2 regions of the Glutamicibacter sp. 363 genome follow, and region 1 is predicted to be linked to the other one. Evidence: riboswitches for the same ligand, from Rfam matches in the RefSeq annotation. Region 1 holds a riboswitch; the other holds the start of a gene.
What was found. Region 1 has a riboswitch for S-adenosylmethionine ahead of ACT3UA_RS09035 (bifunctional o-acetylhomoserine/o-acetylserine sulfhydrylase). Riboswitches for the same ligand answer to the same signal wherever they lie in the genome.
Positions count from the first base shown of each region.

Region 2: another riboswitch for S-adenosylmethionine. It lies ahead of ACT3UA_RS15065 (ABC transporter substrate-binding protein); the one in region 1 lies ahead of ACT3UA_RS09035 (bifunctional o-acetylhomoserine/o-acetylserine sulfhydrylase).

Region 1 is NZ_JBQSYR010000012.1:75,091-84,547, reverse strand. Features, by position in the region: gene ACT3UA_RS09065 (glycine--tRNA ligase) at 1-463, opposite strand, end outside; gene ACT3UA_RS09060 (RNA-binding S4 domain-containing protein) at 665-892, shown strand; gene ACT3UA_RS09055 (alpha/beta hydrolase) at 963-1,628, opposite strand; gene ACT3UA_RS09050 (SHOCT domain-containing protein) at 1,830-2,219, shown strand; gene ACT3UA_RS09045 (SGNH/GDSL hydrolase family protein) at 2,268-3,134, shown strand; gene metX (homoserine O-acetyltransferase MetX) at 3,227-4,372, opposite strand; gene ACT3UA_RS09035 (bifunctional o-acetylhomoserine/o-acetylserine sulfhydrylase) at 4,375-5,730, opposite strand; SAM riboswitch class IV at 5,811-5,928, opposite strand; gene ACT3UA_RS09030 (VOC family protein) at 6,103-6,747, shown strand; gene ACT3UA_RS09025 (GNAT family acetyltransferase) at 6,814-7,224, opposite strand; gene ACT3UA_RS09020 (CPBP family intramembrane glutamic endopeptidase) at 7,287-8,069, opposite strand; gene ACT3UA_RS09015 (hypothetical protein) at 8,105-8,491, shown strand; gene ACT3UA_RS09010 (hypothetical protein) at 8,505-8,960, shown strand; gene tpx (thiol peroxidase) at 9,159-9,457, opposite strand, start outside.
Region 2 is NZ_JBQSYR010000026.1:38,219-47,675, forward strand. Features, by position in the region: gene ACT3UA_RS15050 (methionine ABC transporter ATP-binding protein) at 1-691, shown strand, start outside; gene ACT3UA_RS15055 (methionine ABC transporter permease) at 688-1,383, shown strand; gene ACT3UA_RS15060 (MetQ/NlpA family ABC transporter substrate-binding protein) at 1,409-2,320, shown strand; SAM riboswitch class I at 2,637-2,727, shown strand; gene ACT3UA_RS15065 (ABC transporter substrate-binding protein) at 2,850-4,490, shown strand; gene ACT3UA_RS15070 (ABC transporter permease) at 4,502-5,458, shown strand; gene ACT3UA_RS15075 (ABC transporter permease) at 5,474-6,364, shown strand; gene ACT3UA_RS15080 (ABC transporter ATP-binding protein) at 6,403-8,025, shown strand; gene ACT3UA_RS15085 (acyl-CoA dehydrogenase family protein) at 8,076-9,299, shown strand; gene ACT3UA_RS15090 (NtaA/DmoA family FMN-dependent monooxygenase) at 9,301-9,457, shown strand, end outside.

The DNA of each region.
Region 1 (9,457 bases):
CCTCGGTATCCAGCGGACCCAAGAAGGTCTTCATTAGGCCGGAGAACTGCTGCGGCTCGGTGAACTGGCCTTTGGTTCCGCAATCTGGGCAGGCGATTTCGCTCATGCCGTCTTTTGGATCACGGCCCTTCTTCGCAACGAATGCCTCGATGAGGTGATCCTCGCGGTGGCGCTTGTGGCACTGGGTGCACTCGACCAGCGGATCGGTGAAGGTCTTCACGTGGCCGGAGGCTTCCCATACTGCCTTAGGCAGGATGATGGACGAGTCCAGTCCCACCATATCTTCGCGCCCACGCACAAAGGACTGCCACCATTCGCGCTTGATGTTTTCTTTCAGCTCGGTGCCTAGTGGCCCGTAATCCCATGCGGAACGGGAACCACCGTAAATTTCACCAGCCTGAAAAACGAATCCGCGACGTTTCGCGAGGGAAATAACCTGATCAAGCTTGGACTGTGGCGCCATCTTCAACTCCAAAAGAAAGTACGAGGCCGCTGGTTGCGGTCCGTAGGAAACACATACCGCTTAAGCCTATCGCGTCCATCTCGTGGGGCGCACCCTTCTCGGGTGACTCAGCACCGTCTGTACTGTGTTTGATCCGCCACAAAAGCCGGTGCGTGGCTGAAAAGCATTCACAGTCCCTCCTCGATGCGAGATGATGGAACCATGGCAAACTCCGAGGTATTCCCCATTCAGATCCGTGACGAATCGATTCGCCTAGGACAGCTACTGAAGCTGGCGTCCTTAGCCGAAGACGGAATTCACGCCAAACAGTTGATCGAAGACGGTCAGGTACTGGTTAACGGCAAGATCGAAACTCGCCGCGGTGCCCAGATGCGCAATGGAGACACGATCTCCGTACGCGGCGAATCGGTAGTTGTCGAAACCGCGTAGTTCAATTTATATTCTGCGCTTGTGGCGGTGTCTTGTTTTATTGGAGACACCGCCACAAGTTTTTGTAAGATTAAACTTCTTGCTCGGCCTCGGTTTTCAGGACCACGGCGCTGAGAAATTCATGTACGTGAGCCATCTCCTGCGCATTGACCGAGTGCAACATATTTGAGTAGAGCACCTTGGTGAGATGAACGTCGGTGGTTGCCCATCCATGGGTGTACTCAACTTTTTCCGCCGTAATCACCGGATCTTCTTGATCGCGTCCCCAGAAAAGTGGCTTGCGCAGCTGGCGAAGCTTTTCGTCGTTAAAGAAGCCTGTTCCTTCTTCGGGAACGGCAAAACCGGAGAGTCCCACGACGGTTTTGATGGCCTCCGGCTGATAACGCAGCAACGAAGTTGCCACGGCCATGCCCATAGAGAACCCAAGCAAGCTCACCGAGGAATGTTGCTTGCTAATTGGCTCTAGCCAACTCCACAAATCCGTGATTGCTGATTTCACTTCATTAAAGGAGTAATCCAGATCTTGCATCAGTGGGAACCAGGTGAAACCCGGCCCCAGTGCTTGAGGTGCACGCACGGAGACAATCGTGAATTCCTTAGGCAGCATAGGAGCCAACCCCATGAGGTCTTCTTCATTGGATAGGTAGCCGTGCAAGAGCACGAGCAACGGTGTACCCGCCCGTTCTTCCTCGGGACGAGACCAGATAACTGTAGGATTCCAAGTTTTTTCGTTCACCCAACAAGTCAACCAGAATCTTGCGCACTTTGATCCGCAATAGTGGTCACAAGTCTTTTGTTGCAATAGCGTAAACTTCAAAAATCATCTTACATTCTGTTCATAAACATGTTTGACTAGTGATAATTATTCAAATACGCAGCACCAGCGGTCATAGATCTTTGTGGTCGACAGGGGCCAACTCGCAGAATTACGGGACTCATGGACGAGATGGATATAACACAGCTGATCGATTCTAATGAATTGCAGGATTTCGGTTTCATCGACGAAGACCCACTGGGTGGTTCAACTTTCGTGGAAACGACCTTTAGCGCTATTCCGTTACTAACGGGAATATTTGCCGTGCTCTTTATCCTTTTCGTGGGCTTCATCATTTACATCGCAGTTCGAAATTACAAGGCAACCAGAAAAGCGGGATTTGATCCATTCACCCTACAGACAGACGTCGCCACCCGGTTGGCTCGCTCGCAGATGCTAGCTCCGAAGAAAACTACGGAACAGAAACTATCCGAGCTAGACGATCTGCTTACACGCGGAATCATTTCTCGCGAAGAATATACGCAAGCGCGAAGCCAAGCGCTGCGCGATTAATTGTTCTCATCCGTTGACATAAAGTTACCCAAGAGTAACAATGTAGGAGTGTCTGAAAACCCAATCTCCGGCCCGGCAGCCCCACCCCAAGAAGTACATCATCCATGGCGGCGTTACGTTGCGCTCGGAGATTCTTTTACAGAGGGAATAGGTGACCCCGATCCGCACAATCCGGGAAGACATCGTGGGTGGGCTGACCGCGTCGCCCAGCAATTAAGTACCACCGTTCCGGATTTCGCCTATGCAAACTTAGCCATCCGCGGACGGCTAATCAATCAAATAGTTGCAGAACAGCTTGAACCAGCAATCGCGCTTAAACCGGATTTGATCAGCATTTGCGCGGGCGGAAATGATGTCATCCGGCCCGGCGGCGACCCGGATAAAATCGCCGAAAAGCTAGATGGCGCCATCAATGAGTTAAGTGGCACTGGGGCCACCATTGTTTTACTGACCGGCCCGGACATTCGCGACACCCCGGTACTTGGTGGGATTCGTGGCAAGGTCGCAATTTACAACGAAAACGTCCGTGCCATCGCCCAACGTCATGACGCAGTCGTGGGAGATCTCTGGGCATTGAGCGAGCTGCGCCAAACACAAATGTGGGATCCGGATCGCTTGCACTTTTCCCCCGCGGGCCACCAAGTGATCTCCGCAATGGTGCTCGATGCACTGAACGTTCCCCACGAACGCGTCATGGACGCGCAATTAGAACACGCAACCCGAAGCTGGCGCGAAGCACGAATTGAAGACCTGCAATGGGCTCGCGAGTACTTTGGTCCGTGGATCCTGCGCAGGATTCGCCACCAGTCTTCCGGTGATGGAGTTAGCGCAAAAAGACCGCTTCCCACGCCCTTCGCCGTGCAGCCGCCGAATGCCTCGCTGGGTGCTGGAGATAGCGCTCCCGGACAAAAATAAAGACACAAAACAAATGGGACGTGGTTTGTTGCACCGATTACTGGTGCGAAAATCCACGTCCCAAATGTATATGACTGCTTAGTTTTTAGCCCTTAGTCATCAAAGACTAGGGCGGTCAGTACCGGTCCAAGTTGCTTGGCGTCCGTCAGGAAACCGTCATGTCCAATCGGTGAATCGATGTAATGCACCGGCTTAGGCTTCGGCAACGAGGCGGCGAGCAGTTCAGACTGCGCCGGGAAGTACAACCGGTCGCTGTTGACCGCGGCGACCACCACATTCACCTTCTCCAGTCGAGCCAGCGCAACCGTGAGCGATTCGTAACCGCGCGCCACGTCATGGCTCATCAAAGCCTCGGTGAGCACCAGGTAGCTATTCGCGTCAAAACGATGAACCAGCTTGGTCGCCTGGTGATCAAGATAGCTTTCCACCTGGTATCGGCCGCGTGGGCCGCGTGTTGTAACAAACGGCTGTTCGCCGGTCTGCGCATTACGCGCAAACCGCGCTTCAAGCTCAGCCTCCGAACGATAGGTAATATGCGCCAGGCGTCGAGCCAGGCCCAATCCGGCATCCGGGCGCACTCCGTTGGCATAGTAGTCGCCCTGCGCAAAGTTGGGATCGAGGCGAATGGCCTCGGTCTGCACCTGCGCAAAAGCGATCTGTTCTGCCGTGGCTTGCGCCGTGGAGGCCATCACCACCACGTTCTTTACGCGTTGCGGGAATTCAACCGCCCATTCAAGGGCTCGTGCCCCACCCATGGAACCGCCGATGACCGTATGCCAGGAGTGCACCCCGAGCAGGTCGGCCAACCGCGCTTCGAGGCGCACGGAATCCTTGATGGTAATAAAGGGGAAGCGTGAACCCCAGGCGTTGCCGTGCTCATCTGGCGAACTAGGTCCGGTGGACCCATTGCAACCACCGATGATGTTGATGGCCACGACAAAATACTTGTCGGTATCAACAGTTAGCCCGGGGCCGACAAAATCTTCCCACCAGCCCGGGGTCTGCGAATCTCCGCGCGATACGTGCGCATCACCGGTCAACGCGTGCTTCACCAGCACCGCGTTGGTCCCCTCCGCGTTAAGCTGGCCCCATGTTTCGTAGGCCAACTCGATCTGCGGTAGGTAGCCACCGGTTTCGAAGGTGTACTCCCCCACGAACGCACGACGCAAAATGCCGTCTTGCCCGTCGGTAAGTTCCTGCGATGGCAGAGTTTCTTCGGTAGTCACTATGGATGCCATGCCTAAAGGGTTTCCTGCAATTCCTGGTGAGAGAGCTGCTTAGTGGCAGCAAAACCAAGTTGCAGATCAGCGAGAATATCCTTGATGTTTTCAAGTCCCACACTCAACCGAACGAGGCCCGGACGCACACCGGCGGCCAGACGTTCGTCTTCGGTCAATTGCGCGTGGGTGGTCGACGCCGGGTGGATGACGAGCGAACGAACGTCACCGAGGTTGGCCACATGTGAATGCAGCTCCAGCGCATCCACAAAAGCCTTGCCAGCTTCGAGTCCACCAGCAATATCGAAGGCAATAATCGCGCCGACACCGTTTGCCGAGTACTTCTGTCCGCGTTCAAACCACGGCGAGGAAGGCAGGCCAGCGTAAGCGACCTTTTCAACCTGCTCCTGGCTTTCAAGCCAGACGGCTACTTCCTTCGCGTTTTGCACGTGACGCTCGATACGCAGAGACAAAGTCTCCAGACCTTGAGCAATAAGGAAAGCATTAAACGGTGCGACAGCCGCGCCCAGATCGCGGAGCAACTGCACGCGAGCCTTCAGAATGTAGGCAAGATTGGCACCAAGGATGCCATCAACGCCCAGATCGCGGGCGAACACCAAACCGTTGTAGGACTCATCGGGGGTGTTGAAGTCCGGGAAACGTTCCGGATCCTTCGCAAAATCAAATTTGCCCGAGTCCACGATTACGCCGGCAATGGCGGTGCCGTGACCACCGAGGTACTTGGTGGCCGAGTGGATGACGATATCCGCGCCCCACTCGATGGGGCGGATCAGATATGGGGTTGCCAAGGTGTTATCAACCAGCAGTGGAACCCCGACCTCATGGGCAATCTGTGAGACTCCCTCGATGTCCAAAATGTCTTGGCGCGGGTTGGAGACGACTTCACCGAAGAAGGCCTTGGTATTTGGCTTCACCGCTGCACGCCACTGATCCAAGTTGTCTGGATCCGCCACGAAGGTGACCTCGATACCGAGCTTGCGCAGCGTGTGCTTGAGCAGGTTCTGCGTTCCACCGTAGAGGCTCGGGCTGGCCACCAAGTGGTCTCCAGACTGAGCCAAGTTGAGAATTGCGAGGGTGGTTGCTGCCTGCCCCGAGGCGACCAGCAGTGCGCCGACGCCGCCTTCAAGATCCGCGATACGGTTTTCGACCGCTTCCTGCGTTGGATTACCGATACGGGTGTAAATCGGCTCCAGCTCCTGCAGTGCGAAGCGAGCCGCGGCGCTCTCGGCGTTCGGGAAAACAAAAGACGTGGTTTGGAAAATCGGCAGGGCACGCGCACCGGTGACCGGATCTGGTTGCTGCCCGGAATGGATCTGACGTGTTTCAAAAGACCAGTTGTTACTCATGGTTTCCTCCATATTGTTTGTCGACTATGGGGGTACACCACTCAAAAACACACCGACGGCAAATTCCTCGTCGAGGAGCTTTCGAAGGGGGTAACCCGCGCTTGTCCTCAACGCTTGGTGCGTCGAGGGCCAGGTCTTCACCCGGGGCACCCCACCGCGGCGGAGGGTTGCCGCCCAGTAAGCCGGGGCTTGTTACTGGGACTCATGACCTGACTCAAGTCTGCCCGATAGCCGAAGAATTTGGCAATATGAGATAGCTTAACGTGACTCAATCGGTCATATAGATCTTTAATGAAGAAATTTATGCAGACTGTTCGATCCCACCATTACCACTTAGGGTCGCCTAAGTCGAGACTGAGATCACATAGTGACATGATGGGGCACATGATGAGGCTAGATCACGTTAGTTACGCATGTGGCCCCGATGGGCTCATGCCAACCGCCGAAAGAATCTCCAAGGCTTTGGGCCTGGAATTCGTCAAGGGGGGCGTACATCCGCGTTTTGGAACGCGGAATGTAATTTTCCCGCTCAAGCACAACCAGTACCTAGAAGTTGTTGAAGTTCTAAACCACCCTTCCAGCGACAAAGCACCGTTTGGGCAGGCAGTACGAGCCCGCTCCGAGCTTGGCGGCGGCTGGATGGGATGGTGCGTTTCCGTTGAAGACCTCTCCAGCGCCGAAGAGCGGCTGGGACGTAAATCTGTTCCGGGAAACCGCAAGTTCCCAGACGGCCGCGAACTCACCTGGCAGCAAGTTGGAATCAAGGGGCTCATCGCTGATCCGCAGGTTCCGTATTTGCTTCGCTGGGACGCAGGAACGGAGGATCTGCACCCTTCGAAGGCTCTAGAGCCTGTAGGTGCGATTCAAAGCATCACTATCGCTGGTTCCCGCGACCGCGTCCTAGACTGGCTAGGCCAGCCAGAGAACGTCAATCTTGGCGCGGTGAGCATGGAATACGAAGCACCCAACGGCACTCCGGGCATCTTGTCGGTCACCTTTGAAACCGACAATGGTTTGGTCACGCTATAACAAAGAACGTCGAAATAAAGGGTAGGTGCGGACGGCAACGTCCTCGCCTACCCTTTGTCGTTCCAACTATCCAAGCCTTTTGCCTAGGACCACCACTTCTTGAGCTTCGTAGCCTAGCCGCTCGTAAAATCCGATCACATCAGTGTTCTCGGTACGCACCATGAGCTGTACTTTGGGCACCCCTTGTTCAGCAAGCCAACGCGACGCTGCCCCCATAATCTCCTGTCCAAACCCCTGGCCCTGCATGCCGGGTTGGACCGCCACGTAATATAGCCAGCCTCGGTGTCCGTCGAACCCAACCATGGCTGTAGCTACCAGTCTTTGCTCATGAGGTCCCGCAAGAATCGTAGAGCTCTGATTCTCCAGTGTTTTACGTGCATCTGCCTCCGGATCATTCCATGGCCGCGTAAGCTCGACGCTCCGCCACAGGGCTGTTGCTTCGCCTATTTCGGTCAGTTTGAGTTCACTGATTTGCATAAGTAAAACGTACCGTTGAAAACGTCGTTTATTGCCATTGCGCAATGCTTGCCGTTGTGGGGTTAGCCTCCGATACCGATAGCGGGGCCGAAGAGCATGAACCCGACAAATCCCACTGCGTCCAACAAGAAGTGCGCGATCACCAACGGCATCACTCGCCCATATTTCTGGTAAATCCAACCGAAAATCACACCCATGGCTATGTTTCCCAGCATCGGGCCGACGCCTTGGTAGAGGTGGTAGCTACCGCGGATCAGCGCAGATCCGAGAATCAGCGTCCACGGTCCCAGGTTCAGCTTCTTACCGTAGGTAAACAGGAAACCGAGCATGATCACTTCTTCAAGCACCGCGTGGCGTACGGCAGAAAGCAGCAGCACCGGCACGCTCCACCAATAGTCACCAAGATTAGCCGTGGACAACGCGGTGGTTACTCCCAAGGCACGGCCTGCGGCATATACGCCCAGGGTTCCAAGGCCCATGGCAAGAAACAATCCGGCCCCAAGTAACAGATCTTTACCCGGACGGCGGAAGTCGAACCCTACATCCTTCACGCTTCGGTCCAGGGTGCGGTGCATCAAATACAGTGCGAGAAGAACCGGGATCAGTGCGAAGAAAATATCCAGCAACTGATAGGACAGGTCGAAGTATTCGCGCGTGTTTAACGGATTATTCATCGACGTGGTCTGGTCGCGCAACGGCGCACGGCTCACCTTGTCGGCGAAACTAATCAGTGAATACACCGCGCTCTGCCCCAAAGACAGGGCTAGAACCAAGATGATCTCAAACCTGAGAGTTTTGCGGGTTGCTGTCTGCTCAATTTGTTCAGCGTTCACATTTTCGATCATAGGCTGATCTGACTGTGCGCGTGCTGAGGAGCCTCATGACTAACCTGCGACAACCTGAAGTTGAGACCACCAGCAAGCTGAACAAAAAGAGTGCGAGTGAGTCGTCCTGTGGCATCGGAGGAAAAGGCGGGAAAGGCAATTTGTCGCGTTCAGTCACCGCCTCAGCTAGCTTGTCTGCAGGTGGAGGTGTGGGCATCAAAGCATTCAACGCAAATACGAACTTCACGGTCCAAAGCTCGCTAACTACAATTTTGTCTTCCGCGTCGTCTAAAATGAACTCACGTCAAATGTATGTTGCTCGCCCACAAAGCACTTTCTACATCTTCAAATGGCGGCAGTACACTGCGGGATTCAAAACTTCGAGCGGATCAGGGACTGCAATTTCTCCTACGGGAATCCAGTTCCGAGTAGTTGCTGCCTAACAAGGAATTAATCTTGAGATCAAAAAGCACTCTAATTTTCGCAACAATCGTTGCACTTGCCCTCTCATTCACAGGTTGCTCCGTTGGCAAATCAGAAATCTCCACACCATCAACAGGACCGTCGCTAGTGCCGATGCAAAAAAATGAAATTGCGGCGACCAAAACGACCATCGAAGAAAAGATCCAAACTGTCTCAGTTGGAATTCCACTGAATGGTGGCCAATATTCGGCGGTACTTCGATGCAAAGGCGAAGACACCTCGTCCACCGTGGTATGGCAGGATGACAAGCACCAGGATCAGGGAAAGATCAAAGTCATTTGCACTCCTGAAGGTGGGACTGTTCAGGAACAGATTGATGTCAACGGCTTTTCAAGCTCGCTAAGCTTCATCGTTAATGAATTGCAGGGGCGAGATTTATCGGTTTCGATCGCCCCTACTCACTTCCTAAAAGCTAGTAAGACTGCTTAACCAATCAGCCAAACCCGCAACTCGCCGAATAAGCGAGATCTCATTCGATGTTTTACGTCCGATTCTGATCATAAACGTCTGCCGAAGTATGCGTGGAGCAAACGGTAGTCATTGACCCCATTTATTGTTTAGACGCAAAATGCCCACCCGAGCACGGGTGGGCATTTTCTGCGCATCATTATCGATGCGAACAAGCGACTAGCTCAGAGCTGCAATTGCAGCATCGTAATCTGGCTCGGTGGTGATTTCCGGAACGATCTGGGTGTAAACGACCTTGCCGGTCTCGTCCAAGACGACGACGGAACGTTCCAAGAGGCCCGCTAGTGGCCCATCTACCTGGGTCACGCCGTAGTCCGAGCCAAAGTCCGAGCGGAACACGGAAGCAGCGGTCACATTTTCGATGTTCTCTGCACCGCAGAAGCGGCCCAAGGCGAATGGCAGGTCAGCGGAAACGCACACTACGGTGGTGTTTTCCAGGCCGGCAGCCAGTTCGTTGA
Region 2 (9,457 bases), on a different contig from region 1:
CGAGATGGAAAACCGGGTCGCCGAACTCCTGAATCGCGTAGGTCTGGCGGATTGGGCAAATTCGTACCCCGGAGAACTTTCCGGTGGCCAACGCCAACGCGTGGGCATTGCCCGAGCGCTGGCGCTGCGTCCGCGTCTGCTGCTCTCCGATGAAGCAACCTCGGGGCTCGACCCGGAATCCACCACGCAGGTGCTGGAACTGCTTGATTCCCTGCGCACCGACTTGGGCTTGGCGATTATCTTGATCACCCACGAGATGGATGTGGTGCGCCATATCGCCGACCGCGTCGCGCAACTCGATGGCGGTCGAATCGCCGAGTACGGCGAACTTCGAGGCCTGGTAGCGGATCCGGGATCGGTGACCGGTTCAAAGCTTCTGCCATTGCGCCCCGATCTGGTGCCCGCCGGCTACGACTTCACGCTGACCGTGGCCTACCAGGCGGCAAATGTGGACCCAGCCTGGATATCCCGGCTGGGAACCGAACATGGCGCGCGGGTCGCGCTGCTCGGTGGCTCCGTGGAAGCACACCACGAGGGAACGCTGGGCCGCGTTGAAATCGGTCTCGCGGGCATTGCCGCAGAACGAGCTATTGCCGTCTTGGCTGGATGGGGATTGCGCGCCACGCCACGATCCCAGCAGCTCCTCGCGAGTGTGGCCGACCGCGCGGAACGCATCGAGGTGGCGGTATGAGAATCCCAACCGAAAGCGCAGCGGTCGGTACCGACACCCCATGGAACGAACTGCCCGCCCTGATGCTTCCTGCCTATGGACAGACCTGGGCAATGGTCGGCATCGTGATGGTCTTGGTGATCATTTTTGGCGGCATCATGGGTTTGGCGCTGTTCAACACCGACCGGCAGGGTCTCTTTCCGCACGACAAGAGCCATGCGGCACTGAGCTGGTTCGTCAACATGGGACGCTCATTGCCGTTCCTGGTCTTGATGGCGGCGATTATTCCATTCACCAAATGGGTGACCGGAACCACCATCGGCATTTGGGCAGCAGTGGTGCCGATGACCATTGCGGGCATTCCCTTCTTCGCGCGGCTCGTGCAGAACGCGCTCAATGATCTGCCTAAGGAGAACCTGGCCGTCGGGCTGGTGACCGGTGGATCGCCGCTGCAAATCATCGGGGCAACCCAGATCCGTGAGGCGCTGCCCGCCCTGGCCTCCGCCGTCACGCTGAACACCATCTCGATGGTCGAGTATTCGGCCATCGCGGGAACCATCGGGGCCGGCGGCATCGGCTATCTGGCGGTCACCTACGGCTATCAGCGGTTCGACATGAATGTCATGCTTGCCACGATCCTTGCGCTCATTCTGACCGTGCAAGCAGTCCAATTCCTCGGCGATCGCATCGCCCGCGCGCTGGCCCGCCCCTAAGCGCCCTAGAACAAACGAGAAGAACATGACGACTTCACCCAAAGGCCATGACCATGGCTTCACTCTGCGTAAAAACACCGCGAAACTGCCTTGGACCATCGCGGCATGCGCGACCATTGTGGCGCTCGTCCTTGGCGCGTTGCTGGTTCAGCAAAAGTCCGCTCCAGCGCTCGCGTCCACCGAGCCCGGCAAAACGAATTTCAAGGTCCATTTTGAACCGGCAATGGCCGGGGAAGAGAAGATCCTGAAATTCGTGGCCGAGACCATCGCGCCGGATTATGGAATCGAGATAGAACCCATTGGGCTTCAGGATCCAATCCAGGCGAACCGCGCCGTGGCCGAAGGGCAGTTCGACGCGACCATCTTTGAACATGAGTGGTACATGCGGCAATCGGCAGAAGCCGCCGGCGTGGAATTGACGCCAACCGTTGAACTGTACCAATGGGGCTTCGGTCTGTATTCCACCCGCTACGAATCGGTCGAGGTTCTCCCCGAGGGGTCGACGCTGCTCCTGCCTAACGACGTCGCCAACCAGGGGCAAGCGCTCTGGCTCCTGGAGCGCGAGGGACTGCTCGGCCTGAATCCCGGCATCGAGCCGCGTACCGCGAAGATGGCCGACGTGGTTGACAACCCGCGCGGCTTCGAGCTGAAGGAAGCAGACCTCCTCGCCATGCCGCGCATGCTAGACGATGTGGATGCAGCCATCGGATACGTGTCGCAGTTCGATGCCGGAAAGGTCGGCCGCGACAAGGGAATCCTGTTCCCGGAACCGCCTAGAACCTTCGCCTCCAAGCTGATCTTCGGCACCGAGTTCTCCAAAACTGCCGATGCAGCCAAGCTAATCGAGGTGTTCTCCGATCCAAGACTGCAGGAATACCTGAAGAACACCGAGGATCCGTTGGTCCAAGGAGTGCTGACTCCGGTATCCGCCGAGTAGGGCCGCTCACTGGAACTATGCGAACGGCCAGCCTGAACCAGAGAGGTTCGGGCTGGCCGTTCGCTTTTATCCCGAATGTTTCGTTGGCGAGCGAGCAAATCCACCCTTGATCACGCGGGGCCGGGGATACTGCTGTCAAGGAAATCTTTTCAGCAGCGTCACGAACTGACTTATGACGATTAGTGACCGGCTTCAGGGCTTGTATTAGTCCCAAAGTGTGTATTGGGATGACTTCGTGACGCGCATATAACGTCATGGTTGGTCACACCGCACCTGCGCGCGCAGACTTAAATTGTTCGGCAAAGACACCGAATGATAACCATCCAGAGCGACCGAGAGACCTGGCTCGTTGACGTTGCAGCAACCATCCCGGCAGGGAGCGGTGCTAAGGCCAGGACCGATGGAGATTGCTAGATTTCGCAACGGTCCGCACAGGGGAGAAGTCTGCCTTCTTCCCGCCCCGCAATACCGCGGCAGGATCGGGATTTCGGCGTAATCCTCGGGAACTTACCGAGAGGAACACCAGAAAATGCGCAACACACCACTGAGCCTGAAGGCCGCGGCACTACTCGCAGTTCTAGGTCTTTCGCTGACCGCCTGCGGCGGCAACAGCGCATCCACCGGGGGGAGCTCCGAGCCGGCAGCTTCCGCGGAAGCAGGCACGCCGGTAGCGGGCGGAACCTTCACCTTTGCCGAGGTAACCCCGATCAACAACTGGCAGACCCAGGCCGCTCGCTTCTACGAGAAGGCGAATGTGCTGAACTCGGTGCTGGACCGGTTGACCTATTTTGATACCGAGTCCGGCAAGCTCGTAGGCTGGATCGCCTCCGAGTTCACCGCCAATGAGGCACAGACCGAATTCACCTTCACCATTCGTGATGGCGTCACCTTCTCGGACGGCACGGCCCTGGATGCCGAAGCAGTCAAGGAAAATCTGGACGCGCTGGGCTTAGGCGTGAAATCCGCGCAGATTCAACCGAACGTCGACTTTTCAGCCTACAAGGGCTCCGCGGTCGTCGGCGAGGACCAGGTCAAGGTGACCTTGAAACGCCCGGATGCGAATTTCCTGCGCTCCACCTCCTCGGTGACCGCCGGGCTGGTATCCCCGGGCACCCTGGAACTGGACAATGCAGGGCAAACCGCAATATCGCAGATCGTCGGTTCCGGACCGTTCGTCTTCGAATCCGAAAAGCCAGATGAAGAGGTCGTCTTCACCAGCCGCGATGACTACGCCTGGGCCCCGGAAACCGCAGCAAACCAGGGCGACGCGTACCTTGAAAAGCTGGTCGTCAAGTACCTGCCAGAAGTTGCCCACCGGGCCGGCGCGGCGCAGTCCGGCCAGGTCGATTTGGTCCGCGGACTGCAGCCCGTTGACGAAGAGGTGCTCAGCGCCGGAGGCGGGCAGATCTTCGCCGCCCAGGGCGTGGACCTGACGACCAACCATGCCGCGATTCGAATCGGTTCGGGCAAGCTGGCCGAGACCAAGGTGCGCCAGGCGTTGCAGGCGGGAATCGACCGCCAGGCGCTGAAGGACACGGTCCTCTCGGACAGCTACGTGCTCGCAGGTTCGATCCTCAACCACCAGGCACCGGGCTTCGTGGACCTGTCTGCCGAGCTCGGCTATGACCCGGAGAAGTCCAAGGCCTTGCTTGAAGAAGCCGGCTGGAGCGTTGGCGCGGACGGGATCCGTGAGAAGGACGGCAAGAAGCTTGAAATCACGGTGGCCAGCTCGAATAACTCCGTGGTCATCAAGCCAGCCTTCGAGCTGATCGAACAGCAATGGCGGGAGATCGGAGTGCAGCTGGTCAACCGTGCTGCGGACAATTCATTTTTGACCAACGCCATGGTCGATGACCAGATCGAATTCTTCGGAACCCGCCAGTTCGCCTACGGCGGCCTGGGGCCGGTCTACGCGCCGGCGACAAATAACCAGACGTTGAACGCCGACAAGGAACTGAACGAATTGTTCACCCGCGAGCAGGCGGCGACCACCGAAGAAGAGCATCTGAAGCTCGTCGGCGAGGAGCAGCGCGCGCTGGTACTGGACAAGGCACTGACCCTCGTGTTGTGGGACGAAGTGCAGGTGTACGGCGCCAACAAGGACGCGCACATCGACTTCACCTCCGGCACCGCACCAATCTTCCAGGGCGCCTGGAAGAGCAACGGCTAAAGGAACTCATCATGGGTGGATACATCGCTCAACGCATCGGTCAGGCACTGCTGGTGATCCTGCTGGCCTACACCGCGGTCTTCCTCGCGGTGCAGGCCCTGCCGAACGACCCGGTCACGATCTTCCTCTCCGCCGACTCGTCCGCGGATCCGGCAACGATCGCGCAGATGAAGGCCTACTACGGCTATGACCAGCCGCTGATCGTGCAGTACTTCACCCAGCTCGGTGCGCTGCTGACCGGGGATCTGGGCTATTCCCTGTCCTCCGGCTCGGCGGTGTCCACCCGTATCGGCGAGGTCATCGGCTCCACACTGGTGCTCGCCGGGAGCGCCTTTGCCCTGGCGCTGGTGCTGGCGGTCGCGCTGACCGCCGCCGCCAGCCTGTCGCGCCGCACCCGGGTCCGCAACGCCCTGCTGAATCTGCCACCGCTGATGATTTCCATCCCGGTGTTCTGGCTCGGACTGGTGCTGCTTCAGGTGCTCGCGGTGCAGCTCGGGGTGATGTCGCTGTTCCCGGACGGCTCGTTCCTCTCGCTGGCGGTGCCGATCCTCGTTCTGGCCATCCACCTCAGCGCACCCATCACCCAGGTGCTGATCAAGAGCGTGCACGAGGTGAACACCCAGCCCTTCGTCGACGTCTTGCGGGCCAAGGGCGCCAGCGAGGCGTGGATCTTCTACCGGCACACGCTGAAAAACGCCGCACCGGCGGCGCTATCCATTGCCGGGATCACCATCGGCACGCTGCTCGCCGGTTCCGTCATCACCGAGACGGTTTTTGCCCGCGCCGGCCTGGGCCAGCTGGTACTGCAGGCGGTCACGGTGCAGGACATCCCGCTGGTGCAGGGACTGGTGCTGCTCACCGCCGCCGCCTTCACCGCGGTAAATCTGCTCGTCGACCTGATCCACCCGAAGCTTGATCCACGCATCATCACCTCCCACGCCGGTTCGCCTCGCGCGCTGGCGGCCTAGGGAAAGGAACCGATCATGAGTCTTTTGACCGAACGAGGCAACCCGGCCGTGGAGCTGGCCCCTGGCAGCGCGCTCCAACCGGAGCATGGCGCCACGCCCAGAACCACGCTGCTTGGCTGGTTGCGGAACTGGTGGGTGCTCCTCCCGCTGGCGCTCCTGCTCGCCTGGGCGGTATTGCCGGGGCTGTTCACCGGACAGGACCCGCTCACCGGGGTGCCGCAGCAGAAGCTCGCGGAACCGTCGCTGGCTCATCCCTTCGGAACCGACCACCTGGGGCGCGACGTCTATGCCCGGGTGGTCCACGGCACCAGCCAGACGCTGCTGACCGCCGGGCTGGCCTGCCTGATCGGCAGCGTGGTGGGCAGCCTGCTGGGTCTGCTCGCCGCCACCGCCGGCCGTTTCGCCGACTCGGTCGCGATGCGGTTCGTCGACGTGGTGCTGGCGGTGCCGGCCTTCCTGATCGCGCTGATCCTGGTCACCGCGACCGAACCCGGTCCATTCTCGCTGGGGCTCGGCGTGGGCATCGCCTCGATCGCGGCCTTCGCACGGCTTGTCCGCACCGAGGTGCTGCGCGTACGTTCGCGCGACTTCGTGCAGGCGGCGCTGATGAGCGGTGGCGGCTACCTCACCGTGCTGCGCCGCCATATCATCCCGCATGTGATCGGCCCGGTGCTCGCCCTCTTGGCGGTCGACCTGGGGGCGGCGATCCTGGCGATCTCCGGGCTTGGTTTCCTGGGGTTCGGCTCGCCGCCGCCAACACCCGAATGGGGGCTGCTGATCTCCGAAGGCCGCCAATACCTCACCGTCGCCTGGTGGCTGACCACCCTGCCGGGGCTGGTGATCGTCGCGGCAGTGATGCTCACCGCCGTGCTCGGCCGCGCAATCAACAAGGCATTCCGCTTCTAACCGGCACCGGGTACCCAAATTTGTGAAGGGATCAGATTATGACTACCAAGAACACCGGCACCAACCCGGTCGTGCGCATCGAGGATCTTTCGGTGCGGTACGCCCAAGGCACCCTCGCCGCGCAGGGGATCAACCTCGAAATCCCGGCCGGGCAGATCGTGGCAATCGTTGGCGAATCGGGTTCGGGGAAATCGACGCTGACCAAGGCGCTGATCGGGCTGCTTCCCCAGGACGCCAGCACCACCGGCAGCATCCGCTTTGGCGGCACCGAAGTCACCGCGCTGAGCTTGCGTCAATGGCGCGATATCCGGGGCGCCGGTATCGGGCTGGTCCCGCAGGACCCGGGCGCCTCGCTTGACCCGGTGAAGACCATCGGCTCGCAGCTCATCGAGGTGTTCCGCCTGCACCCGACCCGTTCGGTGCCCAAGAACCGGTGGCGTGAAAAAGCCATCGAACTGCTCGGCAGCGTCGGGATCGACCGGGCGGAGCAACGCCTGAGCCAGTACCCGCACGAGCTATCCGGCGGGCTGAAGCAACGCGTGCTGATCGCCATCGCCTTCGCGCTGAATCCGCAGCTGCTGATCGCCGACGAGCCAACCAGCGCACTGGATGTCACCGTGCAGCGCACGGTGCTTGAAGTCTTCGTGTCCCTGGCCCGGCAGAAGGGGACCACCGTCCTGTTCGTCACCCACGACCTCGCCGTAGCTACCGACATTGCCGACCGGGTGCTGGTGATGAACGGTGGCGAGGTGCTCGAAGACCGTTCGGTCCGCGAGCTGATTGCCAGCAGCACCAATGACTACACCAAGGCCCTGCTCGATCAGGCGTACGCCACCAACCAGCGCCGAGACACGGCCGAAATCAGCGACGTGGCGATTCGCGTGACGGACCTCGGCAAGGAGTTCGGCCAGGGCTCCAAGGCACATCAGGCGGTCCAGCAGGTCAGCTTCGAGGTGGCTCGCGGCACAACCTTCTCGCTGGTTGGAGAGTCGGGATCAGGAAAGTCGACGACTGCCAAAATCATCATGGGGCTGCTTGGCGCAAGCCAGGGCAGCGTCGAGGTGAACGGCCAGGACATCAGCTCAATCGGCGGCAAGCAGCGCTATGCGTTGTGGCGCGAGGCGCAACTGGTTTACCAGAACCCCGACTCGGCTCTGGACCCCCGCCAATCGGTCCGTTCGGTCATCCAAGAGCCGATGCGCAACTACAAGCTTGGCGATGCCGCCTGGCGCGAAGCACGCACGAGCGAGCTGATGGCGCAGGTGAATCTCGCCCCGGAACTGGCCGGCAAGCGCTCGCCGGAACTTTCCGGGGGCCAGCGCCAACGCGTGGCCATCGCCCGCGCCCTGGCCAGCGGCGCGAAGATCCTGGTCCTCGACGAAGCATTGAGCGCGCTCGATGTGCTCACCCAGGAACAAATCCTCAACTTGCTCGATCGGCTCCAGACCGAACAGCAATTGACCTACCTGTTCATCTCCCATGACCTGCACGTGGTCGAACGGATCAGCCACCGGGTGGGCGTGATGCGCCGCGGCGAACTGGTGGAAACCGGAACCGTCGAGCAGGTGTTCTCCAACCCCCGCCATGAATACACGCGCACCCTGCTCGCGGCGAACCCCGGCGCGGTGCTGCGCGAATTCGAGCACCTGCGCAGCGCCTGAACGGCAGAATCATCCCAGACAGATTTCCAGTGAAAAGGAATGAGAAGCACATGAGCATTGACCTCAGCCAAACCCTGAGCCCCGAAGCCACCTACCAGCGCCTGGCTGAGCGTTTCGCTCCGGTCTTCGCCCGCGTGGGCGAAGGCGCTACGCAGCGCGAGCAGCAGCGGATCCTGCCCTTCGAGCAGGTGCAGTGGCTCAAGGACGCCGGCTTCACCACGTTGCGTGTGCCGCGCAGCCACGGCGGGGAACCGGTCAGCCACGAGCACCTTTTCCGGCTGCTGATCGAATTGGCCTCCGCGGATTCGAACGTCGCCCACCTGCTGCGCAGCCACTTTTCCTTTGTCGAAACCATCGCGCTGCAGCCCCAAGAATTCCAGGACCGCTGGTTCCCCCGCGTGCTCGCCGGCCAGATCTTCGGCAATGCGGCCACCGAACGAGGCGGCAATGCGCTGGGAACCACCAACACCCGTTTGAGCCAGAGAGCTGGAGGCTGGGTGCTCAACGGCGAAAAGTACTACACCACCGGCTCGATCTTCGCCGATTGGGTGGTCGTGATGGCCTCCACCGACGGAGTCGAAGGGCGCCAGTACGCGATCGTTGACCGCCACGGCGAAGGGGTGGAGATCCTTGACGATTGGGATGGCTTCGGCCAGCCGCTGACCGGTACCGGAACCGGCATTTTCACCGATGTTCCCGTTGATGAGGCAAATATCCTGCAACGCAAGGTCGCCTCCACGCTGGAGCCCGCGTTCTTCCAGCTTTGCCTGCTCGCGGTACTCGTCGGCATCGGCAAGGCAGCCCGCGACGAGGCCGCCCGCATCGTGGAAACTCGCACCCGGACCTTCAACACCGGCTCCGGAGAATTGTTCCGCAACGATCCGCAGATTCAGGAACTGGTGGGCCGGCTTGCGGCGAACGTATACGCCGCGGAAGCTATTGTGGTCACCGCGGCCCGCGAACTGGATGCCGCCCACGACCCGGCGCTGAACCTGGATGACGAAGCCGCCTTCCTGCGCGCGGAGATCGCGGTGCAGCAGGCACACGTCGTCACGCCCAAGCTGGTGCTTGATGCGACGAGCGAGCTATTCGACGTCACCGGCGCCTCGGCGGTGTCCACCAGCAAGTCGCTGGACCGCTACTGGCGCAACGCACGCACCGTCGCCACGCACAATCCAGTGGCATTCAAGGCCCGCTCGGTAGGCGACTACTTCATCAATGGCACGATTCCGACCGGCCTGAACTCAATCGGCGAAGCCAAGGGAGCAAAGTAAAATGGGTACCTTCGAAACACGGCCACGCTTCATCCTCTCGGCATTCCTGATGAATACTTCTAGCCATATCCTCGGCGGAATGTGGCGTCATCCGGAAGCGCAGCAGGACCGGTTCCATGAGCTGGGACTTTGGGTGGATCTGGCCAAGAAGCTCGAAG